One region of the Modestobacter sp. SYSU DS0904 genome, then DNA from elsewhere that is predicted to be linked to it. Evidence: predicted binding sites of a transcription regulator. Region 1 holds the regulator's gene; each other region holds the start of a gene.

Region 1 (9,588 bases):
GCCGCTGCTGGTGGGCGGGTCGGGGCTGTACGTGCGCGCCGTCCTGGACGAGCTGGACTTCCCGGGCACCGACGCCGGGGTGCGGGCGCGGCTGGACGGCGAGCTGGCCGTCGAGGGGGCGCAGGCCCTGCACGACCGGCTGGCGGCGCTGGACCCGGCGGCCGCCGCGGCGATCCTGCCCAGCAACACCCGCCGGGTGGTGCGCGCCCTGGAGGTCATCGAGCTCACCGGGCAGCCGTTCACCGCCCGGCTGCCCGATCCCCGCCCCCGCTACCCGTCGGTCACCATCGGCCTGGACCGGGCCCCCGAGGACCTCGACGACCGGGTCGCCCGCCGGGTGGACGCGATGTGGGCCGCCGGGTTCGTCGCGGAGGTCGAGGCGCTGGACGCCGACGGGCTGCGGGAGGGCCCCACCGCCTCCCGCGCGCTGGGGTACGCGCAGGTGCTGCAGCAGTTCGACGGCGGGCTCACGCCCACCGAGGCGCGGGAGCGCACGGTCACCACCACCCGGCGGTTCGTCCGCCGCCAGCGATCCTGGTTCCGCCGCGACCCGGCGACGGCCTGGTTCGACGCCGCCCGGGCCGACCTGGCCGACGCGGTGGCCACGGCGATCACCGACCGTACGATCGGGCGGTGATCGACAACGCTGGTCCCCGGGTCCTCCTCGGCCACGGCACGGAGAACGACTTCGTCGTCCTGCCCGACCCCGACGGCTCGGTGTGGCCCGCGGACCGGCTGGACCCCGAGCTGGTCCGCCGGCTCTGCGACCGGCGCGCGGGTCTGGGCGGCGACGGCGTGCTGCGGGTGGTGCCCAGCCGGCACGTGCCCGACGCGGCTGCCGTGCTCGGCGAGGCGCTGCCGCAGTGCGAGTGGTTCATGGACCACCGCAACGCCGACGGGTCGTACGCCGAGATGTGCGGCAACGGCATCCGGCTCTTCCTGCACGTGCTGCTCGCCGAGGGCCTGCTGGACCGGGCGGTGGCCGAGGCCGGCGTCCTGGTCGGCACCCGCGGCGGGCCGCGCCGGGTGGGCGCCCGGCCGGACGGCGGCTACTGGGTGGACATGGGCCCGGCCCGGGTGCTCGGCCGCAGCGCCGCCCGCATCGGCCGCGCCGAGTTCCCCGGCCTGGGCGTCTCCATGGGCAACCCGCACCTGGCCGCACTGACCGACGCCCCGGTCGACACCCTGGACCTCACCGTCCTGCCCGGCGTGGACGCCGACTTCTTCCCCGACGGGGTGAACGTGGAGGTGGTCAACGTGCTGGCCGCCGAGGACGCCCCCGGCGGGACGAGCGCGCACATCCGGCTGCGGGTGCACGAGCGCGGGGTGGGGGAGACCCGGTCGTGCGGCACCGGGGCCTGCGCCGCGGCCTACGCCGCCCTGGAAGCCGGTGGCCGGACCGCCGGGACGGTCACGGTGGACGTCCCGGGCGGCCGGCTGACGGTGGAGTTCGACGGGACGACGACGGTGCTCGCCGGCCCCGCCGTCGTCGTCGCCACCGGGGTGCTCACCCCGGAGTGGCTGGCCGGCTGACGGTCAGGGCCGGTCCGGCTCGTCGGCCCGGGTCTCCGGGTCGTCCGTCGGCGCCTCGGGCTTGTCGGCCGGCCCGACGTTGCCGGTGCCCCGCGGCGCACCGCGACCGGTGTCCTGGTCCGCGCCGCCGAGCGGGTTGCGCGGTGGGTCGAGGCCCGCGGGGTCGCGGCCGGGGTCGTCGAGTTCCTCGTTCGGGCTGGTCATCGTCGTCCTCCCTGACAGGGGTGCTCGGTGCGGATGCGGTCCACGGCGGCCTACCCGGTGCCCGCCGGACCAATCAGCCGGCCCGCCCCGGGTCGCTGCCCGCGGTGGGGGTCCGGGCCTCGGGCAGCGCGGTGGCGACGACCGGGTGCGCCGCCGGGGCCGGTGCGTGGGTGTCGAGCTCGTCGGGGAAGTCGCGCAGCCGCCGCAGCGGGCTGGCCACCACCCAGCCGGCGGCGAGCAGCTGGCCGGCCGTGGCGATCCACAGCGTCGGGAGCACTCCCAGCCAGGTGCCGAGCACGCCACCGAGCAGACCGCCCAGCGGCATGGTGCCGAAGACGAGGAACCGCACAGAGGCGTTCATCCGACCGAGCAGGGCCGGCGGGCAGAGCCGCTGCCGGAAGCTCACCTGGGTCACGTTGTAGACCACGACCGCCCAGCTGAAGCCCAGCTGGCCGAGCGTCAGCAGCACCAGCGGTGCGCCGAGGGCGGCCAGCGGGGTGAGCGCGGTGAACGGCAGCGCCACCAGGATGGCCAGCGGGATCGCCCGGCCCTCGCCCACCCGCCGGGCGAACCGCGCCGCCGTCGCCGCGCCGGCCAGGCCGCCCACCGCGCCGGCGGAGAAGACCAGGCCCACCGTGCTCTCCGACAGCCGGAGCTCGCGCAGCGCGAACAGCACCAGCAGCGTCGTCGTGATCGACGAGAACAGGTTCGACGTCGCGGTGCAGGCGACGATCCGGCGCAGCAGCGGCTGCCGGACGACGAAGGACAGGCCCTCGCCGATCTCCGCGCGCAGCGACCGGCGGCCGGCCCGGTCGGGCACCACGTCCGGCCGCTGGATGCGCCCGAGGAGGAGCGCCGACACCAGGAACGACGCCGCGTCCAGGACGACGAGCAACGGGGCGCCCGTCACCCGCAGCAGCCCGCCGGTGATGCCGGGCCCGGCGACCTGGGCCACCGCCCGGCTGGCCTCCAGCTTCCCGTTGCCGTCGACGAGCTGGTCCCGGTCGACGAGCGCGGGCAGGTAGCTCTGGTAGGCGACGTCGAAGAAGACCGTGGCCGTGCCGGTGAGTGCGGCGACGACGAACAGCTGGCCCAGGGTCAGCGCGTCGAGCAGGTAGGCCAGCGGCAGCGTGCCCAGCACCACCGCCCGCACCAGGTCGGCGGTCACCAGCACCCGCTTGCGCCGCCAGCGGTCCACCCACGCGCCGGCCGGCAGCCCGATCAGCAGGAAGGCCGCGGTCTCCAGCGCGGTGAGGAACCCCATCTCCAGCGGCGTCGCGTCGAGCAGGGAGACCGCCAGTACGGGCAGGGCCAGCAGGGTGACCTGGGTGCCGACCTGGCTGACGGTCTCGGCGGCCCAGAGCCGGCGGAAGTCGTGGTGCCGCAGCAGGCTCCGGTCGCTGGTCACCGGGCGAGCCTGGGTCGGCGATTGGGAGATGTCAATCAGTGGCTGGCGCGTCGTCCCCGGTGTCCCTAGGGTCTCCTCATGTCCCGGACCGGGCCGCCCAGAGCGAGTCGCGCCGCCGCCGAGGCGGTGCCGGTCCCCGGCCGCGGCTACGTCCTGGGGCCGGACGAGGGCGTTCCCGGCCGGAGCGCTGACGTGAAGTGCTCGAACGAGTCCACGGGCGGCAGCCTGGCCGTGTACCGGACGGTGCTCGACGGCCAGGGTCCACCGCCGCACCGGCACACCCACGAGGACGAGACGATCCTCGTGCTGGCGGGCACCGTGGCGGCCGACTGCGGGGACGACACGTTCACCGGCGGCCCGGGCAGCACGCTCTTCCTCCCGCGGGGGCTGACCCACACCTTCCGCTCCGTCGGCGGCCCGGCGACCTTCCTCTTCATCGTCACCCCGGGCCACTTCATCGTCACCCCGGGCCACCTCGACATGTTCTTCCGCGCCCAGGAGTCGGTCACGAGCCGGGACGAGATGATCGACCTGGTCGGCCGGTTCTTCTGAACCGGCCCGTTCCAGGGGTCCAGGACGCAGGCCCGCTGTCGGTCGGGGCGCCTAGGCTGCCCGGGGTGAGCGAGCGGGAGTGGCCGGCGCGGATCTCCGGCGCCCGCCGCCCGGCCACCGACGCGGAGGCCCGGGCCCTCGCCTCCGCCGTCCGGCTCCGGATCCTGCGGCTGTGCCTGCACGAGGCGCTGACCAACAAGGAGATCGCCGCCCGGCTGGACCGTAACCCGGCCACCGTGCTGCACCACGTGCGCACCCTGGTCGACACCGGGTTCCTGGCCGCCGAACAGGTGCGCCGTGGCAACCGGGGCGCCCGGGAGGTGCCCTACCGGGCCACCGGGAAGAGCTGGCTGATGGACGGCCCCGGCGCCGCGGCGTCGGGGTCGGACGTGTCGCTCGCCGCCTTCCTGGCGGAGGTGGCCGCGGTGGGGGAGGAGCACCTGGAGAGCACCCGGATGGGGTTGCGGCTGGGGTCGGAGGCGATGGCGGAGCTCCGCGCCCGGCTGTACGGGCTGCTGGACGAGTACGCCCGCCGGCCGGCGGACCCGGCGGGGGAGCGGTGGTCGCTCTACCTCGGGATGCATCCGGAGCCCTGAGGCGTTGTACCCGACGATGACGACAGAGTCGATGCAGACAACTCACTCGCCCCGCACCGAGGGGCGTGCCACGCTTGACCCGATGACGACAGCCCAGAACCGCCTCGACGAGGCCGAAGCCCGGGTGGACAAGGCGGCGCGTGCGCGTGCCAAGGACCCGGGCCCCGCGGCGACCACCCCCTGGGACGCTCCCGACGACACGACCGGCTCCTACATCAAGGAGGAGCGCGGCGCCCTCCGTCGGGTCGCCGGGCTCTCCACCGAGCTCGCCGACGTCACCGAGGTCGAGTACCGCCAGCTCCGGCTGGAGCGCGTCGTGCTGGTCGGCGTGTGGACCGAGGGCACGGTCGCGGACGCCCAGCGCTCGCTGGCCGAGCTGGCCGCGCTCGCCGAGACCGCCGGCTCGCAGGTCCTCGACGCGCTGATGCAGCGTCGGGACAAGCCCGACCCGGCGACCTACGTGGGCTCGGGCAAGGCCGCCGAGCTGCGGGACATCGTCGCCGCCACCGGCGCGGACACGGTGATCTGCGACGGGGAGCTCGCCCCCGGCCAGCTCAACCAGCTGGAGAAGATCCTCAAGGTCAAGGTGGTCGACCGGACCGCGCTGATCCTGGACATCTTCGCCCAGCACGCCACCAGCCGGGAGGGCAAGGCGCAGGTCGAGCTCGCCCAGATGCAGTACATGCTGCCGCGACTGCGCGGCTGGGGTGAGTCGCTGAGCCGGCAGGCCGGTGGTCGCGTCGCCGGCGGTGGCGGCATCGGCACCCGTGGTCCGGGTGAGACGAAGATCGAGACCGACCGCCGCCGGATCCGCGCCCGGGTGAGCAAGCTGCGCAAGGAGATCGCCGGCATGGCGACCGCGCGCACCACCCAGCGCAACTCCCGCGACCGGAACGCCACGCCCAGCGTGGCGATCGCCGGCTACACCAACGCCGGCAAGTCCAGCCTGCTCAACCAGCTCACCGACGCCGGCGTGCTGGTCCAGGACTCGCTGTTCGCCACCCTGGACCCGACGGTCCGCCGGGCGCAGACCCCGGAGGGCCGTGAGTTCACGATGACCGACACCGTCGGTTTCGTGCGCCACCTGCCCCACCAGCTCGTCGACGCCTTCCGGTCGACGCTGGAGGAGGTCGCCGCCGCCGACCTGCTGCTGCACGTGGTCGACGGCGCCGACCCCGACCCGCTGGGCCAGATCGACGCGGTGCACATCGTGCTGCAGGAGATCGACGCCCGGGCGGTGCCCGAGCTGATCGTGGTCAACAAGGTGGACGCGATGAGCGAGGACGACGTCCTCGCGCTGCGTCAGGCGCTGCCCGGTGCGGCCTGGGTCTCGGCCCGCACCGGTGAGGGCATCGAGGCGCTGCGCGACGTGATCGCTCAGCGGCTCCCGCACCCGCACATCGACGTCGACGTCCTGGTGCCCTACGACCGGGGTGACCTGGTCGCCCGGGTGCACCGGGACGGCGAGGTGCTCGAGGAGCGCCACGAGGCGGACGGCACCCGGCTCACCGCCCGGGTCGACGACGGCCTCGCCGCGGCGCTCGACGGGTTCGACACCCCCGTCGCCGGCGGCTGACCACCGGGACCCGGTGGCACCGTCCTCCCGGGTGGCCGGTCGGCGGACGTCGTCGGGCGGCCCCGGGATCACGGCCCAGCACTGCGCGGCGCGACCTCGTCCGGTCGCGCCGCGCAGTGCGCTGCCGGGACGGTCACGGCCAGGTCACGGTGCCGGTACCGTGACGCCGTGGCGAGCGGAGCGGTGCGGGTGACGGGGAGCGCCGCCGGTGGCCCCGGCTCCCCGGCCCGGCCGGTGGTCGGCGTCGGCCGGCCGCCGTGGTGGCTGGTGCTCGTCTCCGCGCTCGTCGCGGCCGGCGTCACCGTCGACCTGCTCGCCGGTGGCCGGCTGGAACGGCTGGACGTGGCGGTCTCCGAGCAGGTCGGGTCCTGGGGTCTGCGCGACTCCGCCGCCTACTGGCCGGTGTGGGTGTTCACCCAGGCCGGCGGGCGGGTCACCATCCTGCTGGTGCTCAGCGCGCTGGTGGGCTGGCTGTTCTGGCGCCACCGCACGGCGGCCCCGCTGGTCCGTGTGCTGCTGGCCCTGGTGCTGCTCACCGTGGCGGTCTACGCGTTCAAGTGGGGCACCGGGCGCACGGCCCCGGCCTATCCGGGCTCCTACTTCCACCGGGGCGGCGAGAGCTACCCGTCCGGGCACGTGGCCAACGCCGTGCTGATGTGGGGGGTGGCCCGCTGGCAGGTCGTCCAGTACGGCCTGCCCGCCCGGCTGCAGCGCGCGGCCTGGCTGCTCAGCGTGCTGGGGCCGTTGGCGACAGGAGTGGCCATGGTGGCGTTGAACTTCCACTGGGTCACCGATGCAGTCGTGGGAGCGGCCGTCGGCATCGTCCTCTTGGGCGTGGTTCATGCACTCGACGCATTCGTGGTGTCACGCTGGGTCCGTGCCAGAGTGGGCCGGCCGCACGCGTAGCCGCGCCGGCCGCCGTTGCCTGGCGGACGGGGCGCTCCTCGCCGTGCCGGTGGCGGTCCTGCTCGCGTTCTTGCCGGCGTCTGCGGCGCTCGCCGAGGGGGCCGCGCCGAGCACGCGCTGCACCATCACCGACCCGCGGCTGCCGGAGATCTCCGGCCTGGCCAGCGCGGGGGAGACGCTGCTGGCGATGAACGACGGCGGCGACCGGGCCGAGGTGTTCATCCTGGACGCCGCGTGCGCCGTCGCCGAGGTCCGGTCGGGGAGCGTCGACCCCTACGACCCCGAGGACCTGGCCCTGGGCGCGGACGGCACGTTGTGGCTGGCCGACATCGGGGACAACAACGCCGCCCGGGAGACCGTCGCGCTGATCGGGCTGCGCCCCGACGGCAGCACCACGCTGACCAGGCTGACCTACCCCGACGGGGCCCACGACGCCGAGGCGCTCCTGCTGGCCCCCGACGGCACGCCCTACCTCGTCACCAAGGAGGTGCTCGGCTCCTCCGGTGTGTACCGCCCCGATGCGCCGCTCGCCGACGGCGCCACGGTGTCGATGACCCGGGTGGTCGGGCTGGGCTTCACCCTGACCGGCACGCCGGGCGGGCCGGTCGGCCGGGCGGGGCAGTTGCTGGTGACCGGGGGAGCGGTCTCGGCCGACGGCCAGCGGATCGCGCTGCGCACGTACACCGACGCCTACGTCTGGACGCTGACCGGTTCCGATGTGGCCGGTGCCCTCTCCGGCGCGCCGGTCCGGATCGCGCTCCCGGAGTCCCCGCAGGGCGAGGCGATCGCCTTCGCGGCGAACAACCGTGACCTGCTGGTCGTCAGTGAGGGGCTGCCTGCGCAGGTGGCACTGGTCCCCGTGCCCGGTGAACCGGCTCCAGGCAGCCTGGCCGAGGCGGCGCCCAGCGCCGGGCCGGCCGGCGAGCTGGTGACCGCGGCCCGGGGAGTGCCCCCGGTCACGGCCGGCATCATCGCGGCCGGTGTCGCCACCGTGTTCGTCTGGATCGGCGGGAAGGTCCGCCGCCGGCGGGAGTGACCCGGCCGCCGGCGGGAGTGACCCGGCCGGTGGCGGGAGGGGCGCGCCCGTCCCGCCGCCGGCCGGATGCCGGGGTCAGACCCGGCGCAGCACCGTCACGACCCGGCCGAGGACGGTCGCGTCGTCGCCGGGGATCGGTGCGTAGGCCGGGTTGTGCGGCAGCAGCCACACGTGGCCGTCGCGTCGCTTGTAGGTCTTGACGGTCGCCTCGCCGTCGATCATCGCCGCGACGATCTCGCCGTTCTCGGCGGTGGGCTGCTGGCGGACCACGACCCAGTCGCCGTCGCAGATCGCGGCCTCGATCATCGAGTCGCCGGCGACCTTGAGCATGAAGAGCGTCCCCTCGCCGACCAGCTCGCGGGGCAGCGGGAAGACCTCCTCGACCGCCTGCTCCGCCAGCACCGGGCCACCTGCGGCGATGCGGCCGACCAGCGGCACGTAGGTGGGCGCCGGAACGCCCGCCTCGTCGACGCCGCTGGCGGAACCGGCCGCGGCGAGCCCCTCGACCCCGGCGCCGGTGCCGACCGTCGTCCCCTGCTCACCCGGCAGTCGCACGTCCAGCGCGCGCGGCCGGTTCGGGTCGCGGCGCAACCAGCCCTTGCGCTGCAGCACCGACAGCTGGTGGGCGACCGAGGAGGCGGAGGAGAGGCCGACCGCCTCGCCGATCTCGCGGACCGAGGGCGGGTAGCCCCGGCGCTCGATGGAGTCGCGGATGACCTCGAGCACCCGGCGCTGCCGCTGGGTCAGCCCGTCGCCGGCCTCCCCGCGGTCGGGGAACTCGCGGACGGCCGCACCGCCGGTGCTCTCCGCGGACTCCGCCGCAGCCGGCCCGGCCGCGCGCTTGCGCCGACTGGACCCCTGCCGACTGGACTCCTTGCGCTCGTCCGCCGTCCGGCCGTCGACCGCCATCTGTCCTCCTCGTCCGGCTGCGCACGCAGCTGCCCGGTGGCGTCGCCCCCGGGAGGGGGGCGGGCGCCGTCGTGGTCTCCCTCCGCACGGTAGCGGCTCCAGCGCGTCTGTTCAAACACCTGTTCGAATCCGCGCCGTGTCGGAGTCCTCCTGTCGGTGGGATGCGGTAGACATCGCACAGACGTTCGAATCGAACAGGCGTTCGAGACGGTGCCCGAGGGGGCGTCCGTCGGAAGGAGTGCACCGATGGTCATCGCCGAGTCCCGGAGTGGGAGCGCCGCCGCGCCCGCGCCGTCCCGCCCGTCCCTGCGCCTGGTGCCGCCGCCCGCGGCCGGGTGGGTGCCCGGGGGAGAGGTCGGGCCCCGCCTGGGGCGGCGCCCGTCGGTGCGTCCGGGCGGGCGGCCGGTGGCCTCCTCCGGGGTCGCGGACGTGCGGCTGGTCCGGGGTGGTGGCTGCTGGCCCGCTCGCACCGCCGCCTCGCTCCCCCCGGGGCAGCGCGAGGAGCCGCTGCCGCTGCGGCTCACCCGCCGTGGCCGGCGCGTGGTGGCGGCGCTCTCGGTGGCGATCGGTCTGGTGGTGGCGGCGGGCACGCTCGCGGTCGTCGTCGACGCCGAGCCCGCGCTGCGGCTGGCCGGCGCCAGCACGGTCGTGGTCCAGCCCGGCGACACCCTGTGGTCGATCGCCGGGAACGTGGCGCCGGACGAGGACCGGCGCGCGGTGGTCGACGCGATCCTCGACCACAACGGCCTGGACGACGTGGTGCTGCAGCCCGGCCAGGTGCTCGAGCTGCCCTGACCTGCGCCTCGGCCTCCCGAGGGACCTCGGGATGGGGCGGATGGGTGCTCGAGCGGCAGGCGGGTCAGGTGCG
Region 2 (9,588 bases), on a different contig from region 1:
CGTTCCAGGCCGACGACCTGGATGTTGTACGCCTCGTAGCAGTCCTGGGCCAGCCGCGCGGGATCGGCCGGCACGAACGGGAAGCGGTCCAGCCGGCGCCGCAGGCCGAGGTCGCCGGTCGGGGGCTGCAGCCGGAACTCCACCCGCCGGTGGTGCAGCCGGCCGGCCAGCGCCCGCCGGTTGTCGTCGAAGGTGCCCATCCGCGCCCGCTCGGCGCGGAGCAGGTCGAGGTCGACGTCGGCGACCGAACGGCGCGGCCCGTCGGGGAAGCGGTCGGACTCGGCGAGCAGGACGCCGTTCTCCCAGATCATGGTCTGCCCGTCCCAGGACAGGTCGGTCGTCGACTCGCCCTGCCCGGCGGCCGCGTAGACGTGGGCGGCCAGGCAGCGGATGGACGTGGCCTGCGCCAGCGTCGCCCGCTGGTCGGCCCGCCCGACGGTGATCGGGCTGCCCGAGAGGTTGGCCAGCACGGTGGCCCCGGCCAGCGCCGCCTCGGCGCTCGGCTGGACCGGGATCCACATGTCCTCGCAGATCTCCACCGCCAGCACCAGCCCGGGCACGTCGACGGCGTCGAACAGCAGGTCGGGGCCGAACGGCACCGGCTCCCCGGCGACCGTGTGCAGCTCACCGGCGGCATCGACGCCGGAGGCCAACTGCCGGCCCTCGTAGAACTCCCGGTAGGTGGGGAGGTAGGACTTCGGGACGATGCCCAGCACCCGGCCGCGGTGCACGACCACCGCGGTGTTGTAGACCCGGTTGCGGTGCCGCAGTGGCGCACCGACGACCAGCACCGGGGCCAGGTCGGCCGAGCCGGCGACCACCTCGGCGACGGCCGCCTCCACGGCGTCCAGCAGCGGGTCCTGCAGCAGCAGGTCCTCGATCGAGTAGCCGGACAGGCACAGCTCCGGGAACACCGCGACGGCGACGCCCTCGGCCGAGCACTCCCGCGCCTGCGCCAGCACGGCCGCGGCGTTGGCCGCGGGATCGGCGATCGTCACCGGCAGGGTGACCGCGGCAACCCGGGCGAAGCCGTGCCGGTAGACCGACCGGAACCGGGTCGCGGACTCCTCAGCTGCTGGACTCACGCGCCGATCATGTCATCCGGCGCCGACGGCTCAGGTCATCCAGAGGGAGTGGACCGGGTGCGGCGCGACGCGCTGACGCCCGCCGAGGGCGCCCAGCTCGATCACCACCGAGACCGCGGTGACCACGCCGCCGAGCTGCTCGAGCAGGGCGACCGCCGCACCCAGCGTGCCGCCGGTGGCGAGCACGTCGTCCACCAGCAGCACCCGCTGCCCGGGGCGGATCGAGTCGGTGTGCAGCTCCAGGGTGGCGGTGCCGTACTCCAGGGCGTAGTCGACCGACACCCGCTCGCGCGGGAGCTTGCCGGCCTTCCGGATCGGCACGACCCCGGTGCCGGTGCGCACCGCGACGGCGGCGGCCAGCAGGAAGCCGCGCGCCTCGACCCCGGCGACCACGTCGAAGCCCACGTCGGTGGCACCGTCGCCCGGGCCGCCGTCGGACCGGCCGAGCGCCGCCGCCCGCGGGTCGACGCCGGCCGGTTCGGCCAGCGCGTCGACGACCGCGCGGAAGGCCTCGCCGTCGGCGAACACCGGGGTCAGGTCGCGGAAGAGCACCCCGGGCTCGGGGAAGTCCGGGATGGTGACCGCGATCGACGCGACGAGCTCGTCGATCGGCACCTGGGTCCCGGCGTCGGCGCTCCGGGCGGCGGGCACGGTGCTCACCGGCGCTTCCTGCCCGCCGGCCGCTGACCGCGCGCCGGCCGCTGACCCGGGCGCGGGGCGGTGGCGCCGCCCCGGGCGAGGGACCCCTGCACCGAGGACGGCGACTCCACCTGGACGTCGGCCGTCGGCCGCTCCGGCAGCGTCTCGGGGCGCTCGGTCCCGGGGCGCTCGGTCCCGGTGCGCTCGATCCCGGTGCGCTCCGCGACGGCCACCGCCGACCGTCGGGTGGCCCCGCCGCGGCGGGCGCTGGCCACCGGCCCGGCCGGGCTCCCGGCGCTGCGGGCCTCGGCGGACCGGCGGGCGAGCACCCGCCGGCGCAGGGCCTCCTGCTCGGGCTCCCGCTCCTTGAGCGCGGCGAGCACCGGGGTGGCCAGGAAGATGGAGCTGTAGGTGCCGGCGGCCAGACCGACGAACAGCACCAGAGCGAGGTCCTTGAGGGTGCCGGCACCCAGCAGCCCGGCGCCGACGAACAGCAGCCCGGCCACCGGCAGCAGCGCGATGACCGAGGTGTTGATCGAGCGCATCAGGGTCTGGTTCACCGCCAGGTCCGAGGCCTCGGTGAAGGTCGACCGGTTGCTCTTGGTCAGGTCCTTGACGTTCTCGTCGACCTTGTCGAAGACGACGACGGTGTCGTACAGGGAGAACCCGAGGATGGTGAGCAGCCCGATCACCGTGGACGGCGAGACCTCGAAGCCGATCAGCGCGTAGATGCCCGCGGTCACGATGATGTCGTGCAGCACCGCGGCGATCGCCCCGACGGCCATCTTGGGCTGGAAGCGCACCGCGAGGAAGGCGACGACGGCGACCAGGAAGACCGCGAGCGCGATGAGCGCCTGGTTGGTGACGTCCCCACCCCAGTCGGCGCTGACCGACTGCGGGCTCACCGCGGACGGCGCGACCCCGGCGGCCTCGGCCACGGCGTCGACGACCGCCCGCTCGGTCTCGTTGTCCAGCGCGCTGGTGCGCAGCAGCACGGAGTCGCCGCCGACCACCTGGGCGCTGGCCACCTCGGCACCGGCCCCCTCGGCGGCCTCGCGGACGTCGGCGAGCTGCTCGCTGGTGGCCGGCACCCGCAGGCTGTTGCCGCCGGAGAACTCGATGCTGAAGTTGAAGCCGCGGACCCCCATGGCCAGGACGCACAGCAGCACGACGACGGCGGTGACCCGGAACCAGAAGCGGCGGTTGGCGACGACGGCCAGGCCGACCTCGCCGTTGTACAGCCGGTGGGCCAGCGACGCCCGGTGCGGCGGGCGGGCGGCGGCGCCGCCCTCCGCGGGCAGGCCGGCGTCGGCGAGCGCCTGGTCGCCGACGCTCTCCTCGGCGGCCTGGTCGGGCACGGCCGATTCGTCGACGGACTCGTCGGCGGCAGAGCCGACCGGCACCGGGGCCTGATCCGGGGTCTGGTCGGCGTCGTCGCGGGGGGTGGTCATCGCGTGCTCCCGTTCGTGCTGCTGCCGGCGCCGACCAGCTCGGGCTCGCGCGCCGTCGCCGGGGCGGCCCGGCGTCCGCGGTCGACCTGGCCGAGGCCGGAGAAGCGGTTGGAGCCGAAGGACTTGACCCGGCTCAGCACCGCCATCAGCGGGTGGGTGAAGAGGAAGACCACGATGAGGTCGAGCACGGTCGACAACCCGAGGGTGAAGGCGAAGCCCTTCACGTCACCGATGGCCAGCCAGTACAGAATCGCCGCGGCCAGGAAGCTGACCGCGTCGGCGGACAGGATGGTCCGCCGGGCACGCACCCAGGCGCGGGGCACGGCGCTGCGCAGCGAGCGCCCCTCGCGGATCTCGTCCTTGAGCCGTTCGAAGTAGACGACGAACGAGTCGGCTGTGATGCCGATCGAGACGATGAACCCGGCGATGCCGGCCAGGCTGAGCGCCAGCCCGAGCTCGCGGCTGAGCAGCACCAGGCAGCCGTAGACCACGACCGCGGACAGCACCAGGCTGGCGATCATCACCAGCCCGAGCAGCCGGTAGTAGAGCAGCGCGTAGACGAAGACCAGGGCGACGCCGATGGCACCGGCGATGAGCCCGGCGCGCAGCTGCTCCTCCCCCAGCTCGGTGGAGATCGACTGCGCGGTCGCCTGCTCGAAGGTCAGCGGCAGCGCGCCGTACTTGAGCTGGTTGGCCAGCTCGGTCGCCTCGGCCTGGGTGAAGTTGCCGCTGATCTCGGTGCGGCCACCGACGATGGCACTGTTGATCGTCGGCGCGGAGACCACCCGGCCGTCCAGGGTGATGGCCACGCTGTTGCCGACGTTCGCGGTGGTGTACTCGGCCCAGGCATCGGCGCCGGAGTTGTTCAGCGACAGGTCGACGATCCACTCACCGGTGCCCGCACGGGTACCGGCGGTGGCGTCGGTGACATCGGTGCCCTCGAGGACCGACGGGCCCAGCAGGTACTTGACGGCGCCGTCCTCACCGCACGCGGCGATGAAGTCGTCGGGCCGGTCGACGTCGGTGGTCTGGCCGTCGCAGGTGAGGGTCGCGAACTCCGCGGCGGCCTCCTCCTGGGTGACGGCCGGGGCTCCCTCCGCAGGGACGGCGTCCTCGGCCGGGGCCTCGGCCGGCGGAGCGTCCTCGGCGGGCGGGGTGACCGGCTCGGCCTGCAGCACCGGGCGGAAGCGCAGCTGCGCGGTCGTGCCCAGCTCGCGGGCGGCCTCGCCGTCGTCACCGGGCACCGAGATGACGATGTTGCTGTCGCCCTCGGTGACCACCTCGGCCTCGGCGACGCCCAGGCCGTTGACGCGCTGCTCGATGATCCGCCGGGCGAGTTCGAGGTCCTCGGGGGCCGGGGCCTCGTTGTTGGGCGTCTGCGCGTCCAGCGTGACGGTGGTGCCGCCCTGGAGGTCCAGGCCGAGCTGGGGGGTGCGCTGGTCACCGGTGAGGAAGACCAGCGCGTACAGCCCCGCGACGATCAGCAGAAAGGCCGCGAAGTAGCGGCGCGCGGGGAGCTGGCGGGCAGCCATCGGAGCTCCGGGTCAGCGAGCGCGGTCGGTGGGGTCGCCGTCGCCGTCGACCGTCCCGCCGGTGCTGTTCGGGGCGCCGTCGGCCGGGGTGGCCGGCGTGCGGACCTCCATCACCGCCGGGCGCGCGACGGTCACGACGACGCCGGGGGCGACCTCGAGGTCGACGGTGCCGTCACCGAGGCCGGCCACCGTGCCGTGGATGCCGCTGGTCAGCATGACCGGCGTGCCGACCGTCAGCGACTCCTGCAGGGCCTTGGCGTTGGCCTGCATCTTCTTGCGCTGCCGGGCCGGCAGCACGATGAGCAGGACGAACGCCAGGGCGAGCAGGACGAACGGGAAGAGCTGTTCCACGACTGGTGAGCCTCTCTACCGCGGCAGGTCGCGCGGTCGGTGCGGCCCGGGAGGGCCGCTCGGGTGCATCGGCGCCGGCGCACTCCCACACACGGAGTGGCCCCGGGGCGAGGCGCGTGGGCCGGCAGGACCGGGTTGCGCGCCAGCGCTGAGGAGTCTAGGCGTCGAAGAGGGTCTGTGACGACGCCCCGTCCGATGTCGGGTCCCCGCTGCCCCCACTGGGCGCAGCGGTCCCACCGAGCGCGATGCCCCCACGAGGCACCGGGTGCCCCAGGTGCCGGAAGGCCGCCTCGGTGGCCACCCGCCCGCGCGGCGTGCGGGCGAGCAGCCCCGCACGCACCAGGAAGGGCTCGCAGACCTCCTCGACGGTGTGCGGCTCCTCGCCCACGGAGACCGCCAGGGTGGCCACCCCCACCGGGCCCCCGCCGAACTTGGTCACCAGCGCATCGAGGACGGCCCGGTCCAACCGGTCCAGGCCCAGCTCGTCGACGTCGTAGAGGGCCAGCGCCGCCCGGGCGACGTCGCGGGTGATCCGGCCGTCGGCGCGCACCTCGGCGAAGTCACGCACCCGGCGCAGCAGCCGGTTGGCGATCCGCGGGGTGCCCCGCGAGCGGCCGGCGATCTCCGCCGAGCCGTCGTCGGTGAGCGCCACCCCGAGCAGGTCGGCGCTGCGGGTGAGCACCCGCTGCAGGTCGGCGGTCTCGTAGAACTCCATCTGCCCGACGAAGCCGAACCGGTCGCGCAGCGGGCCGGTGAGCAGGCCGGCCCGGGTGGTGGCGCCGACGAGGGTGAACGGGTTGATCTCCAGCGGGATAGCGGTCGCGCCGGGGCCCTTGCCGACGACGACGTCGACCCGGAAGTCCTCCATCGCCATGTACAGCAGTTCCTCGGCCGGGCGGGCGATGCGGTGGATCTCGTCGATGAACAGCACGTCGCCGTGGGCGAGGTTGGACAGCATCGCGGCCAGGTCACCGGACCGCTCGATCGCCGGCCCGCTGGTGATCTTCACCGCCGTACCCAGCTCCGAGCCGATGATCAGCGCGAGGCTGGTCTTGCCCAGCCCGGGCGGGCCGGAGAGCAGCACGTGGTCCGGCGGGCGACCGCGGCGCTTGGCGCCCTCCAGGACCAGGTCGAGCTGGCGGGCCACCTTCGGCTGGCCGATGAAGTCGGCCAGCGAGTGCGGGCGCAGGGCCGACTCGACGACCCGCTCCTCGTCCCCCGCGGCACCCGACAACGACGAGTCCTCGACCGAGAAGTCCCGGCCGTACCCCTCGGCGGCCTCCCCGGTCAGCGACCGGTCGAACGGCGAGCCCGTCACGTCACGCCCGGCCCAGGAACTGCAGTGCCTGGCGCAGCAGCACGGCGACCTGGACGCCACCGGCGGCCTGCTGCTCCTCGGCGACCGGCTCCAGCGCGGTCAGCGCCGTCTCGGCCTCGCGGCCGGACCAGCCCAGCCCGACGAGCGCTGCGGTGAGCTGGTCCCGCCACGGGGCGACCGGGGTGACCGGCGCCAGCCCGGCGGGCAGCGGGCCGTCGAGCTGGGTGTCCACGGTGGTCGTGCCGAGCCGGTCGCGCAGCTCCAGCACCAGCCGCTCGGCGCCCTTCTTGCCGATCCCCGGCACCTGCATCAGCGCCTTGAGGTCGCCCATCGAGACCGCGCGGCGCACCTCGCGAGGCGGGTGGATCGCCAGCACGGCCTGGGCCAGCCGGGGCCCCACGCCGTTGGCGGTCTGCAGCAGCTCGAACAGCTGGCGCTCGTCGTCGTCGGCGAAGCCGTAGAGGGTGAGCGAGTCCTCCCGGACGACGAGGCTGGTCGACAGCCGGGCCTGCTCACCCACCTGGAGCCGCGCGATGGTGCCGGGGGTGCACTGCACGGAGAGCCCGACCCCGCCCACCTCGACGACCGCGCCGTCGGGCGAGACGGCCGCGACCCGGCCGTTGACCGAGGCGATCACCGGGACACCCCCGTCCAGCGCGGCAGGGTGCGGGCGCCGGGCAGCGGCGCGCCGATGCCCCCGGCGAGCGCCGCGGTGCGCAGCCGCTGCTGCGCCGGGGCGCGCCAGGTGTGGCAGATCGCCAGCGCGAGCGCGTCGGCGGCGTCGGCCGGCTTGGGCGGGCTGGCCAGCCCGAGCACCCGGGTGACCATCAGGGTCACCTGGTCCTTGTCGGCGCGGCCGTTGCCGGAGATGGCGGCCTTGACCTCGCTGGGCGTGTGCCAGGCGACGGGCACGCCGGCCTGGGCCGCGGCGAGGGCGGCCACCCCGGCGGCCTGGGCGGTGCCGGTCGCCGTCCCCTTGTTGTTCTGGGTGAAGACGCGCTCGATGGCGACGGCCACCGGCCGGTGCTCACGCAGCAGGGCGGTCACGGCGGTGTGCACCTCCAGCAGCCGGAGTTCCAGGTCCAGGTCGGGGGACGTCCGGACGACGCCCACCCCCAGCGCGGTGGGCCGGGCACCGGGTCGCCCCTCGACCACACCCCAGCCGCACCGGGTGAGGCCCGGGTCGATGCCGAGCACGCGCATGCCCACTCCCCCACGATCGCACGAACAGGTGTTCGATGCTGAACGCTAATCGGGAACGGCCCGTGAGCCGAGCACGACACGCACCCAGCCGTCGGCCCCCTCGCAGGGTCCCGCGCTGAGCTTGCGAAGCGTGGGGGGCGAGGGGGTCCTTCATCAGGCGTCGGCGGTGACCTGCTCCATGACCTCGTCGGAGACGTCGTAGTTGGCGTAGACGTTCTGCACGTCGTCGAGGTCCTCCAGCGCGTCGATCAGCTTGAAGACCTTGGCCGCGCCGTCGACGTCGAGCTCCACCTGGACGCTGGGCACGAAGCCCATGTCGGCGGAGTCGTACTCGATGCCGGCCTCCTGCAGGGCGGTGCGCACGGCCACCATGTCGCCGGGCTCGCTGACCACCTCGAAGGTGTCGCCGAGGTCGCGGACCTCCTCGGCCCCGGCGTCGAGCACGGCCAGCAGCACGTCGTCCTCGGTGTGGCCGGCGGCCGGCACGACGACGACGCCCTTGCGGGAGAACAGGTAGGAGACCGAGCCCGGGTCGGCCATGGTGCCGCCGTTGCGGGTCATCGCGGTGCGCACCTCCATCGCCGACCGGTTCTTGTTGTCGGTGAGGCACTCGATGAGCACGGCGACCCCGGCCGCGGCGTAGCCCTCGTAGGTGATGCCCTGGTAGTCGACGCCACCGGCCTCGGCACCGGACCCGCGCTTGACCGCCCGGTCGATGTTGTCGTTGGGCACCGAGCTCTTCTTCGCCTTCTGGATGGCGTCGAAGAGCGTCGGGTTGCCCGCCGGGTCACCGCCGCCGGTGCGGGCCGCCACCTCGATGTTCTTGATCAGCTTGGCGAAGAGCTTGCCGCGCTTGGCGTCGATCCCGGCCTTCTTGTGCTTGGTCGTCGCCCACTTGGAATGGCCGCTCACGACTTGCCTCCTCCACTGCCGGCGCCTGCGATGGCGCCGTCGGAACTCCGGTCCCGGGCACGGGCTGCCCGCACCAGCTCCACGAAGCGCGCGTGCACCCGGATGTCGCCGGTGAGCTCGGGGTGGAAGCTGGTGGCCACCAGGGATCCCTGGCGGACGGCGACGATCTTACCGTCGGCCGGTCCGCCCACGACCCGGCCGAGGACCTCGACGCCGTCCCCGGCCTGCTCGACCCACGGCGCCCGGATGAAGACGGCGTGCACCGGCCCCCCGTCGACGCCGTCGATCTCCACCTCGTCCTCGAACGAGTCGACCTGCCGGCCGAAGGCGTTGCGGCGCACGGTGACGTCGAGCCCGCCGACGGTCTGCTGCCCCGCGGGGGCGTCCAGCACCCGGTCGGCGAGCAGGATCATCCCGGCACAGGAGCCGTAGGTGGGCAGCCCGGCGCGGACGGCGTCCCGCAGCGGCTCGAGCAGCCCGAACCGCTGGGCCAGGTTCGCCATCGTCGTCGACTCCCCGCCGGGCAGCACCAGCCCGTCGACGGCGGCCAGCTCCTCGGGGCGGCGGACGGTCACCGCCCGGGCCCCGGCGGCGGTCAGCGCCGCCAGGTGCTCCCGGACGTCGCCCTGCAGCGCGAGCACACCGACGGTGACGTCCGCCGTCCGCGCGGCGCTCACCAGCCGCGGGTGGCGAACCGCTCGGAGACCGGCAGCGTGCTGACGTTGATGCCGACCATCGGCTCGCCCAGGCCGCGGGAGACCTTGGCGATCACGTCGGGGTCGTCGGAGAACGTGGTGGCCTGCACGATCGCCGCGGCGCGCTGCGCCGGGTCACCGGACTTGAAGATGCCCGAGCCGACGAAGACGCCCTCGGCGCCCAGCTGCATCATCATCGCCGCGTCGGCCGGGGTGGCGATGCCGCCGGCGGTGAACAGCACGACCGGCAGCTTCCCGGTGCGGGCGACCTCGACGACCAGGTCGTGCGGGGCGCGCAGCTCCTTGGCCGCCACGAACAGCTCGGTCTCGTCCAGGGTGCCCAGCCGCTTGATCCCGGCGCGCAGCGCGCGCATGTGCCGGGTGGCCTCCACGACGTTGCCG
Region 3 (9,588 bases), on a different contig from region 1:
GTCAGCCCGGGCGAGTACGTGGCCGGCTGGATCAAGCGCGGGCCGACCGGGGTGGTGGGGACCAACAAGCACGACGCCCGGGAGACGGTGGCGAGCCTGCTCGCCGACGCGGCGGAGGGGCGGCTGCGCACCGGCGGCGACCCCGACGACCTGGTGCGCACGCTGCAGGCGCGGGGCGCGCAGCCGGTGCTGCTGCCCGACTGGCGGGCGATCGATGCCGCTGAGGTCGCGCTCGGCGCCACCCGCGGGCGCGACCGCACCACGCTGCACGAGCGCGAGGCGCTGCTGGCCGCGGTCCGGGCGGCCGCCGCACGCTGACCGACCGCCCTCCACCGACCCGCGCGCGGCGCCGGTACGGCAGACTCGACGGCGTGACCGGTCCCACCACCGACCAGACGCCCGAGACCGACCCGGCGACCAAGCCCGCCACCACGACGATCTCCTTCGCCCGTGGCGCCCCGTCGACCGACATCGTCGACGTGCAGGGCCTCTCCGACGCCGCCGTCGCCGCCTTCGACGCCGACCCGGCCGGGATGACCGGCTACGGCACGGCGATCGGCTACGTGCCGCTGCGGAAGTGGATCGCCGAGCAGCACGGCGTGCCCGAGAGCCACGTGCTGGTCACCAACGGGTCGATGCAGGCCGACGCCTTCCTCTTCGACGAGCTGGTCACCCCGGGGGCGGCGGTGGTCACCGAGCGGCCCACCTACGACCGCACCCTGCTGGGGCTGAAGAACCGCGGCGGCGACCTGCACCTGGTCACGCTGGAGGAGGACGGCATCGCGGTCGACGAGATCGAGCAGCTGCTGCGCGACGGCGTCCGGCCGGTGTTCGCCCACGTCATCCCCAACTTCCAGAACCCGGCCGGCTACACGCTGTCGCTGGAGAAGCGGCGCCGGCTGCTGGAGCTGGCCCACGAGTTCGACTTCCTGGTCTTCGAGGACGACCCGTACGTCGACATCCGGTTCAGCGGTGAGCCACTGCCGCGGATGCTGGAGCTCGACGGCGGCGCCGACAGCACCCACGTGGTCTACGCCTGCTCGTTCTCCAAGACCGTCTGCCCGGGCATCCGGGTGGGGTACCTGGTCGGGCCGCCGGCGCTGATCGACCGGATCCGGGTGCGGGCCACCAACACCTACATCGCGCCGAACATGGTCGCCCAGGGCACGGTCTTCCAGTTCGTCACCGGGCCGCGCTACGCCGGTGCGCTGGAGACGGTGAAGAACGCGCTCGCCGAGCGGGTCGGGCTGCTGGACCAGGCGCTGCGCACCCACCTGCCGCAGGCCACCTTCCGCCGCCCCGAGGGCGGCTACTTCCTGTGGGTGTCGCTGCCGGCCGGCGAGGGCCACGACGTCGCCCGGATCTCGGCCGAGGCGGCCGCCCGCGGGGTGGCGATCGTGCCGGGCACCGACTTCCTGCTCGAGGGCGGGGAGAACGCGTTCCGGCTGGCCTTCTCCGCCGTCCAGCCCGGCGACGTCGACGAGGGCGTGCGCCGCCTGGCCGCGGCCGTCGAGGCCGCCCGCTCCTGAGCACCGTGGGGGGGGGGGGGGGGGGGGGGGGCGGGGGCCCGCCCCCCCCCCCCCCCCCCCCCCCCCCCCCGCGCCCAGGTGTGCGCCCAGCAGGAGCGGGCCGCCGAGCTGCTCGCCGCGGCCGGCTGGCGGGTCGCCCTGGCCCGGGCCGACGCCGGCGTCGACCAGCTGTGGCGCTCCCTGGGCGCCCCGGCCGCGCAGGTGCCGGCATGACCCGCCCCGCGCCGTCGGCCCCCGCCGCGGCCCCCGAGGGGCCGGGCACCGCGCTGGCCGCCACGGTCGCCGTCGCGCTGGGCAGCCTGGCGCTCGCGCCGGTGTTCGCCACCCCGGGCTGGCTGCCCCCGGTGCTGCTCGTCGTCCTCACGGTGGGGCTGGGTGGGGTGGCGCTGCGCGCCGGGGCCGGGCGGCTGCCCGACCCGGTGGCCCGCCGGGTGCGACCGCTGGTGCCACTGGGCCAGCTGGCCCTGGTGCTGGCCGCGCTCACCGTCGTCTTCGCGCCGGACGGGGCGTGGGCCGGGGTGGTGCCGACCACGGCCAGCGTGCAGGAGCTGGCCGGCCTGCTCGCCGACGGCACCGAGGAGATCCGCGAGCAGGCGACGCCGGCGCTGCCGCTGACCGGGCTGGTCGCGCTCACCGCCGTCTTCGTGGCGCTGGTCGCCCTCGCCGTCGACCTGCTCGCCGTCCCGGCCCGGCAGCCGGCGCTGGGCGGCCTGGGGCTGCTGGTCCTCTACTGCGTGCCGGTCAGCACGATCACCGGCGACGTCGCACTCGTCGCGTTCCTCGGCCCGGCCATCGGGTTCGCCCTGCTGCTGTGGGCCGACCAGCGCGCCCGGCTGACCACCGGCACGCGGGCGGGCAGCGGCTCACCGCTGGGCACCGGCACCGTGCCGGCCCTGCGCACCGGCGCGGTCGCGCTGGTCCTCGGGGTGCTGCTGTCGGCCGTCGTGCCCACGCTCGGCGAGGGCTCGCTGGCCGCGCGGTACGGCACCGGCGGCAACGGCACCGGCACCGCGCTGGACCCGGTGGCCGAGATGCGCGGGCAGCTCAGCCGCCCCGAGCCGGTCGACCTGCTCAGCGTGCGGGCCGACGGCGACCTGGGGTACCTGCGCTCGGTGGTGCTCGACCGGTTCACCGCGGAGGGGTGGCAGCGGAGCAACGCCGACAGCCAGCGCTCCGTCGCCGGCGACGCCTCGCTCGCGCCGCTGCCCGACGGCGTGGCCAGCCAGCAGGTGACCGCGCGGATCTCCGCCGTCGGCCACGACGACCAGTTCCTCCCGGTGCCCTACGCGCCGCAGGCGGTGGACGTGGCCGGCGACGACGACGGCGCCTGGCGGTTCGACCGCGCCGGGCGCACCGTCTTCGGCCGGGGCACCACCACCGCGGGCCTCAGCTACGTGGTCACCGCCGACCGGCCGGAGCCGAGGGTGGCCGACCTGGCGGCGGCACCGGCGGCCGAGCCCGGCAGCGACGGCATCGACCGCTACCTCGAGCTGCCCGAGCTGGACCCGAGCGTCACCGCCCTGGTCACCCAGCTGACCTCACCGGACCAGTCCCCCTACGAGCGGGTGCGGGCGGTGCTCGGCCACCTGACCGACCGGGGCAACGGGTTCGTCTACAGCCTCTCCACCCAGCCGGGCACCTCCGGGGACGACCTCGCCGACTTCCTGGAGCGCAAGCGCGGCTACTGCGAGCAGTACGCCGGGGCGATGGCGGTGCTGGTCCGCGCCGCGGGCGTGCCGTCGCGGGTGGTGCTCGGCTACACCCGCGGTGCGGAGCAGCCTAACGGCGCCCGGGTGATCACCAGCCACGACGCGCACGCCTGGGTGGAGGCCTACTTCCCCGGGCAGGGCTGGATCCCCTTCGACCCGACGCCGATCGAGGCCGACCGCGCGGCGGAGCTGCCGTGGGCGCCGCGGGCCGACGCGGTGGCCGAGCAGCGCACCGCCCCGGCCGCGCCGAACGCGCCGCTGCCGGTCCCGGCCGGGCCGACCGCCGAGCTGGACCGGGACGACCAGTACGTGCCGCTGCCCACGGCCGAGGCAGCGGCACCGTCGCGGGCACCCTGGCTGGCGGGCGTGGCCGGCCTGCTGCTGGTGGCGGCGCTGGCAGCGTTGCCGGGGCTGGCCCGCCACCGCCAGCGGCTGGCCCGGCTGGCGGACGGCCGGCCGGCGGCGCTGTGGGACGAGCTGCTGGCCACCGCCACCGACCTGGGGGTGCCGGTGACCGGTACCGCCACGACCCGGCAGCTGGCCCGGCAGGTCACCGAGCAGGTGGCCGGCCCCGGCGGGACGGACCGGGACGGGGCGGGCGCCGGCACGGTCGAGGCCCTGCGGGTGCTGACCCTGGCCGAGGAACGGGCCGTCTACGGGCCCCCCGCGGCCGGGGCGGCCGACCCCGAGCTGCGCGCCGCACTGGGCACCGTGCGGCAGGCACTGGTGCACAGCGTGGGACGGCGGCAGCGGATGGCGGCGACGGTCTGGCCGGCGTCCACCCTGGCCGACGCCGGTCGCTGGGTGGCCGACCGCGGCCCGCGCCGCCCCCGCTCGGCCTGACCGGTCGGCCGGCGCGGGCGCTCGCTACCGTCGTCCCGGCCGGCGGGCTCGCCGGCCCACCCCCACCCCCGGAGTGCCTCGTGCGCGAGATCGCCGTCTTCGCCGGCAGTGCCCATCCCGAGCTGGCCGAGGAGATGTGCGCCCAGCTGGGTGTGCCGCTGCAGCCGGTGCGGCTGACCCGGTTCGCCAACGACTGCCTCGAGGTGCAGCTGCAGGCCAACTGCCGGGAGCGCGACGTCTTCCTGGTGCAGCCGCTGGTGACGCCGGTGCAGGAGAACCTGGTCGAGCTGCTGCTGATGATCGACGCCGCGCGCGGGGCGTCCGCGGCCCGGATCACCGTGGTCATGCCGCACTACGCCTACGCCCGGTCGGACAAGAAGGACGCGCCACGGATCTCGATCGGCGGCCGGCTGATCGCCGACCTGCTGGTGGCCGCCGGCGCGAGCCGGGTGCTGGCGATGACGCTGCACTCCCCGCAGGTGCACGGGTTCTTCAGCGTGCCGGTCGACCACCTGCACGCCCTGCGGGAGCTGGCCGACCACTTCCGGTCCCTGGACCTGTCCCGCACCACGGTGGTCTCACCGGACCTGGGCAACGCCAAGGAGGCAGCGGCGTTCGCCCGCCGGCTCGGCGTACCGGTGGCCGCCGGAGCCAAGCAGCGGTTCGCCGACGACCGGGTGAGCATCAGCGCGGTGATCGGCGACGTCGCCGGCCGGGACGTGATCGTGCTCGACGACGAGATCGCCAAGGGCAGCACCGTGCTGGAGCTGATCGACCGGCTGCGGGACGCCGGGGCCCGGTCGATCCGGGTGGCGTGCACGCACGGGTTGTTCGCCGCGGGGGCGCTGGAGCGGATCGGCGCCCAGCCGGACGTGCTGGAGATCGTCTGCACCAACACCGTGCCGGTACCCGCCGGGGAGTCGGCGAAGCTGACCGTGCTGTCGGTCGCGCCGGCGCTGGCCCAGGCGGTGCAGCGCATCCACGACGGCGAGTCGGTCAGCGCGCTGTTCGACACCGTGCTCCCGACCAACACCGTGCTCCCGACCAGCTGACCCCGCCGCCCAGCGGACACCGCACGGCCGCTGGCCGACCGGCACCGGAGTCAACGCAGCCGCCGTCCCGGGGGACGGCGGCTGCGCTGGACGTCGGGGGGTCCGCTGCGACGGCTACTGGTCGTAGCGGCGGCGGAAGCGCTCCTCGAGACGGTTCTTCAGCGGCTGACGAGCGGACTTCCCGGGCTTGCCGGGCTTGCCGCTGGCGGCCGTGGCGCCCCGGGAACCGGTCGGGGCCGGACCGGCCTCGACGGCGCCCGTGGCGGCCTTGTAGTTCAGCACGCCGAGAGCGGCTCCGCCGAAGGCGATGAGGGAGCCCAGGACGCCGACGATGACATTGGGCAGCGCCACACCGCTGACCATGACGGCCAGGCCGACGACGACGAGCAGAGCGCCCAGCTGGACCTTGCGGCGGGCCTTCTGCCGGCGGTCACCGGTACGAACGGTCGAGGCGAACTTCGGATCGTCGTCGACGAGGGCGCGCTCGATCTGCTCCAGCAGACGCTGCTCGTGCTCGGAGAGCGGCACGTCGACACCTCCAGGTGCGCAGTACACAACCCACTGGCGACAGTCCGCCGTGGTGGTTCCGAGGATACGAGCCGTTTGCGGGGTGCGAAAGGCGAGCGGCTCCCGACACACCCGGGAGGGCGGTGATCCGCCTCCCGGGGTGGGCCCGGAGGGGTCAGCGGGGCGCCCCCGGAGGCTGCCGCGCCCCCTCCCCCCGCGCCCCTCCCCCCGGCGCCGCCCGGCGTGGGGCCGGCCGCTCGCCGGGCGCGCGGGTGCGGCCGAGCAGGGTCGCCGGGCGGACGGCGCCGGCGCCGAAACGCCGGGCGGCCCGGTCGGCGGCCAGCTCGGCGTCCCGCCGGCCGTGCTCGCGGGCACCGAGCTCCAGCTGTCGAGCGGTCGCGTCGGCGGCCACCAGCCGCTCGGCCCGCACGCCCACCAGCCGGATCCGGGCCCGGTCGAGCCCGAGGGCGTCGAACAGCGCCCGGGCGGTGTCGTAGAGCTCCTGCCCGACGTCGGTGGGGACCTCCAGCGTGCGCGACCGGGTGATCGTGGTGAAGTCGGCGAAGCGCACCTTGAGGGTGACGGTGCGGGTCAGGTGCCCGGTCGAGCGCAGCCGCCCCGCCGTCCGCTCGGCCAGGTGCAGCAGCTCCCGGTGGACCACCGCGGGGTCGTCGACGTCGGTGCCGAAGGTCTCCTCGGCCCCGGTGGACCGGTCGGGCTCGTCGGGCACCACCCGGCGGGGGTCACGCCCCCAGGCCAGCTCGTGCAGGTGCGCCCCGGCCGCCTGCCCCACCGCGCGCTGCAGGGTGCGCGCCGGCACGTGCGCCAGGTCACCGACGGTGCGCAGCCCCAGCCGCAGCAGCACCTCCTCGGTCTTGGCGCCGACGCCCCACAGCGCCCCGACCGGGAGGGGGTGCAGGAACTCCATGACCTCGGCCGGGCGGACCACCAGCAGCCCGTCGGGCTTGGACCGGGTGGAGGCGAGCTTGGCGACGAACTTGCTCCCGGCCACCCCCACCGAGCAGGTGATGCCCTGCTCGTCGTGGACCCGGGCGCGGAGGTGCTCCCCGATCGCCACCGGGTCGCCCAGCCGCCGGCCCGCGCCGGAGACGTCCAGGAACGCCTCGTCCAGGCTCAGCGGCTCGACCAGCGGGGTGATCGACCGGAACAGCGCCATCACCGAGCGGGAGACCTCGGCGTAGAGGGCCAGGTCGCCGGGGAGCACGGTGGCGGTCGGGCACAGCCGCAGCGCCCGGGACGTCGGCATGGCGCTGTGCACCCCGTACGCCCGTGCCTCGTAGGTGGCCGAGGTGACCACCCCGCGGTTGCCGGCCCCGCCGACGATCACCGGCGTGCCGGCCAGCTCGGGGTGCCGGCGCACCTCCACGCTGGCGAAGAAGGCGTCCATGTCGACGTGCAGCACCGTGCAGCCGGCAGCCCGATCGGACACTCGTGACACCTCTCCCCGCGCACACCCCGGCACCCGCTCGACGGCCGCCTTCCCCGCGACCGTCGAACAGGCGTTCGAACGAAGGGATCGTAACCGGCGCCCGCCCGGTGGGCCCGCCGCTCCAGGTGTGGCGAGTCGATCTTCGCGGTAGAACTGGCCCGGGGCCGTCGACCGACGGCCGCGACTCGACGATCGGAGGAGCCATGGCGCTCGACGACGAGGACATGACCAGCACCGAGGGCCCGGCCGACTCCGGAGCCGGTGAGGGCACGCCTGGCCAGCACGACGGCGGCGCGGACGGCGGTGCCGACGGTGGCGCGGGTCACGACGGCGGTGCCGATGGTGGCGCCGACGGCGGCGCCGACGGCGGCGCGGACGGCGGTGCCGACGGCGGCGCGGACGGCGGTGCCGACAGCGGCGCCGAGGGCCCGGCCGACTCGGGTGCCGCGGACGGCGGCGCCGCGGGCGTGCACGACGGCGGCGCGGACGGCTCGGCCTGACCGTGCCCGACCCTGAACTGCAGGACCGGGCGCCGTCCTCCCCCGTGGAGGGCGGCGCCCGCCCCTGGGCGGAGGGCGGTACCCGTCCCGCGCTGCGCCGCTGCATCGCGGTCGACCCCGGGACGTTCGCCGCCGAGCACTGGTCGCGCCGCCCGCTGCTCTCCACCGCCGCCGAGCTCGGCGGCACCTTCACCGACCTGCTCAGCCTCGACACGGTCGACGAGCTGCTGAGCACCCGCGGCCTGCGCACCCCGTTCCTGCGGATCGCCAAGGACGGCGCGGTCGTCGACCCGAAGCGCTTCACCAGCCCCCAGGGCGCCGGCGCCGAGGTGGCCGACCAGGTCTCCTCCGACGCGGTGCTGCGGCTGTTCGCCGACGGGTCCACCGTTGTGCTGCAGGGCCTGCACCGGCTCTGGCCGCCGCTGATCGCCTTCGCCGGCCAGCTCGCCGCCGACCTCGGCCACCCCACCCAGGTCAACGCCTACGTCACCCCGCCGTCCTCGCGCGGGTTCTCCCCGCACTACGACGTGCACGACGTCTTCGTGCTTCAGGTCGCCGGGGAGAAGCACTGGACCATCCACGAGCCGGTGGTCACCGACCCGCTGCGCACCCACCCCTGGACCGACCGCGCCACCGAGGTGGCCGCCGCGGCCGAGCGCCCCCCGGTGATCGACGCCGTGCTGCGTCCCGGCGACGCCCTCTACCTGCCCCGCGGCTGGCTGCACTCCGCGGTCGCGCTCGGCGAGATCAGCGCCCACCTGACCATCGGGATCCACCCCGTGACCCGGTGGGGCGCGGTCGAGTCGGCGCTGGACCTGGTGCGCACCCTCGCCGCCGACGACCCCGCGCTGCGCGGCTCGCTCCCCCTCGGCGTCGACCTGGCCGACCCCGGGGCGACCGCCGACGACGTCACCGCGGTGCTGGCCGGTCTGCACCGCTGGCTCGACACCGTCGACCCGGCCGCCGTCGCCGACGCGCTGCGCGCCCGCACCTGGGCGCAGGTGCGTCCGGCGCCGGTCTCGCCGCTGGCCCAGTCGGCCGCCGTGGCGGCGCTGGACGGCGACACGGTGCTGCGGGTGCGCCCCCTGCTGCGGGCCCAGCTGCGCGAGCCGGTGGGCGACCGGGTGGCGCTGGTCGCCGGCCGGCGCACCCACGACCTGCCGGCGAGCACCCACCCCGCGCTGGCCGCGCTGCTGGCCGCAGGCGAGCTCAAGGTCGGCGACCTGCCCGGGCTGGACCCCGCCGACCAGCTCACCCTGGCCCGCCGGCTGGTGACCGAGTCGATCGCGGTCGTCCCCGATGCCCGGGCCGGGGCGCCCGCGCGCGCCACCGGGCACGATGGGGGGCATGGCGTCGTCGGTGGGTGAGCAGCCCGCCGCCCCCCGTCCGGCCGGCCGGCTCGACGACGCCCGCTGCTCGGTGCAGGCGCTGCTGCGCGGCGACGCACCGACGGCCACCGCGCCACCGGCCCGGCGCTGGCTGCTGGTGGAGCAGCCCGGGCCCTGGGGGCGCGACGCGCTGCTGGAGTCCCGGTTCGACCAGGTGGTGGCCCCGCAGCTGGCGGCCCGGGCCCGCGAGGCCGGCGTCCGCGTGCAGCTGGTGCGCCGGCCCGGCGGGCGGCTGGCCGACACCGGCCGCCGGTGGGCGCTGGCCGACACCACCCCGGGGGTGGAGACGGTGTGGTGGGCGACCCGGGAGACCGACGCCGAACTGCTGGAGGTGCCCTGGGACGGCTCGGTCGGGGAGCCGACCGACGTCCCCACGTACCTGGTGTGCGCCCACGGCTCGCACGATGCGTGCTGCGCTGTCCGGGGCCGGCCGCTCACCCAGGGCCTGACCGCCGCGGGGGCGGCGGAGGTCTGGGAGACCAGCCACCTCGGCGGGGACCGGTTCGCCGCCAACGTGCTGGTGCTGCCCACCGGGCACGTCTACGGGCAGGTGCCCGCCGACGGCGTCGAGCTGGTGGCCGCCCACGCCCGCGGCGAGGTGGCGCTGCCG

Evidence for each region. The regulator LexA, encoded in region 1, represses DNA repair genes until DNA is damaged. The targets are predictions, from matches to a motif close to TCGAACANNTGTTCGA.
Region 2: ruvC (crossover junction endodeoxyribonuclease RuvC) is a predicted target of LexA. The motif match lies at 7,600-7,615, and genes of this name have one in related genera.
Region 3: dinB (DNA polymerase IV) is a predicted target of LexA. The motif match lies at 7,153-7,168, and genes of this name have one in related genera.

Annotation. Positions count from the first base shown of each region.
Region 1 covers NZ_JBJHAQ010000023.1:16,924-26,511, reverse strand. The annotation lists gene miaA (tRNA (adenosine(37)-N6)-dimethylallyltransferase MiaA) at 1-637, shown strand, start outside; gene dapF (diaminopimelate epimerase) at 634-1,533, shown strand; gene ACI79U_RS14765 (hypothetical protein) at 1,537-1,737, opposite strand; gene ACI79U_RS14760 (MFS transporter) at 1,811-3,145, opposite strand; gene ACI79U_RS14755 (cupin domain-containing protein) at 3,338-3,697, shown strand; gene ACI79U_RS14750 (ArsR/SmtB family transcription factor) at 3,763-4,293, shown strand; gene hflX (GTPase HflX) at 4,376-5,869, shown strand; gene ACI79U_RS14740 (phosphatase PAP2 family protein) at 6,038-6,775, shown strand; gene ACI79U_RS14735 (hypothetical protein) at 6,747-7,811, shown strand; gene lexA (transcriptional repressor LexA) at 7,887-8,720, opposite strand; gene ACI79U_RS14725 (LysM peptidoglycan-binding domain-containing protein) at 8,967-9,515, shown strand.
Region 2 covers NZ_JBJHAQ010000003.1:123,954-133,541, forward strand. The annotation lists gene ACI79U_RS03080 (NAD(+) synthase) at 1-1,085, opposite strand, end outside; gene ACI79U_RS03085 (adenine phosphoribosyltransferase) at 1,116-1,745, opposite strand; gene secF (protein translocase subunit SecF) at 1,742-3,175, opposite strand; gene secD (protein translocase subunit SecD) at 3,172-4,707, opposite strand; gene yajC (preprotein translocase subunit YajC) at 4,720-5,058, opposite strand; gene ruvB (Holliday junction branch migration DNA helicase RuvB) at 5,216-6,376, opposite strand; gene ruvA (Holliday junction branch migration protein RuvA) at 6,378-7,013, opposite strand; gene ruvC (crossover junction endodeoxyribonuclease RuvC) at 7,010-7,579, opposite strand; gene ACI79U_RS03120 (YebC/PmpR family DNA-binding transcriptional regulator) at 7,733-8,491, opposite strand; gene pdxT (pyridoxal 5'-phosphate synthase glutaminase subunit PdxT) at 8,488-9,168, opposite strand; gene pdxS (pyridoxal 5'-phosphate synthase lyase subunit PdxS) at 9,165-9,588, opposite strand, start outside.
Region 3 covers NZ_JBJHAQ010000047.1:3,948-13,535, forward strand. The annotation lists gene ACI79U_RS19595 (NADP oxidoreductase) at 1-318, shown strand, start outside; gene ACI79U_RS19600 (aminotransferase-like domain-containing protein) at 372-1,529, shown strand; gene ACI79U_RS19605 (hypothetical protein) at 1,608-1,742, shown strand; gene ACI79U_RS19610 (transglutaminase family protein) at 1,739-4,081, shown strand; gene ACI79U_RS19615 (ribose-phosphate diphosphokinase) at 4,162-5,133, shown strand; gene ACI79U_RS19620 (DUF3040 domain-containing protein) at 5,248-5,661, opposite strand; gene dinB (DNA polymerase IV) at 5,816-7,090, opposite strand; gene ACI79U_RS19630 (BatC protein) at 7,294-7,590, shown strand; gene ACI79U_RS19635 (cupin domain-containing protein) at 7,593-8,957, shown strand; gene ACI79U_RS19640 (sucrase ferredoxin) at 8,938-9,588, shown strand, end outside.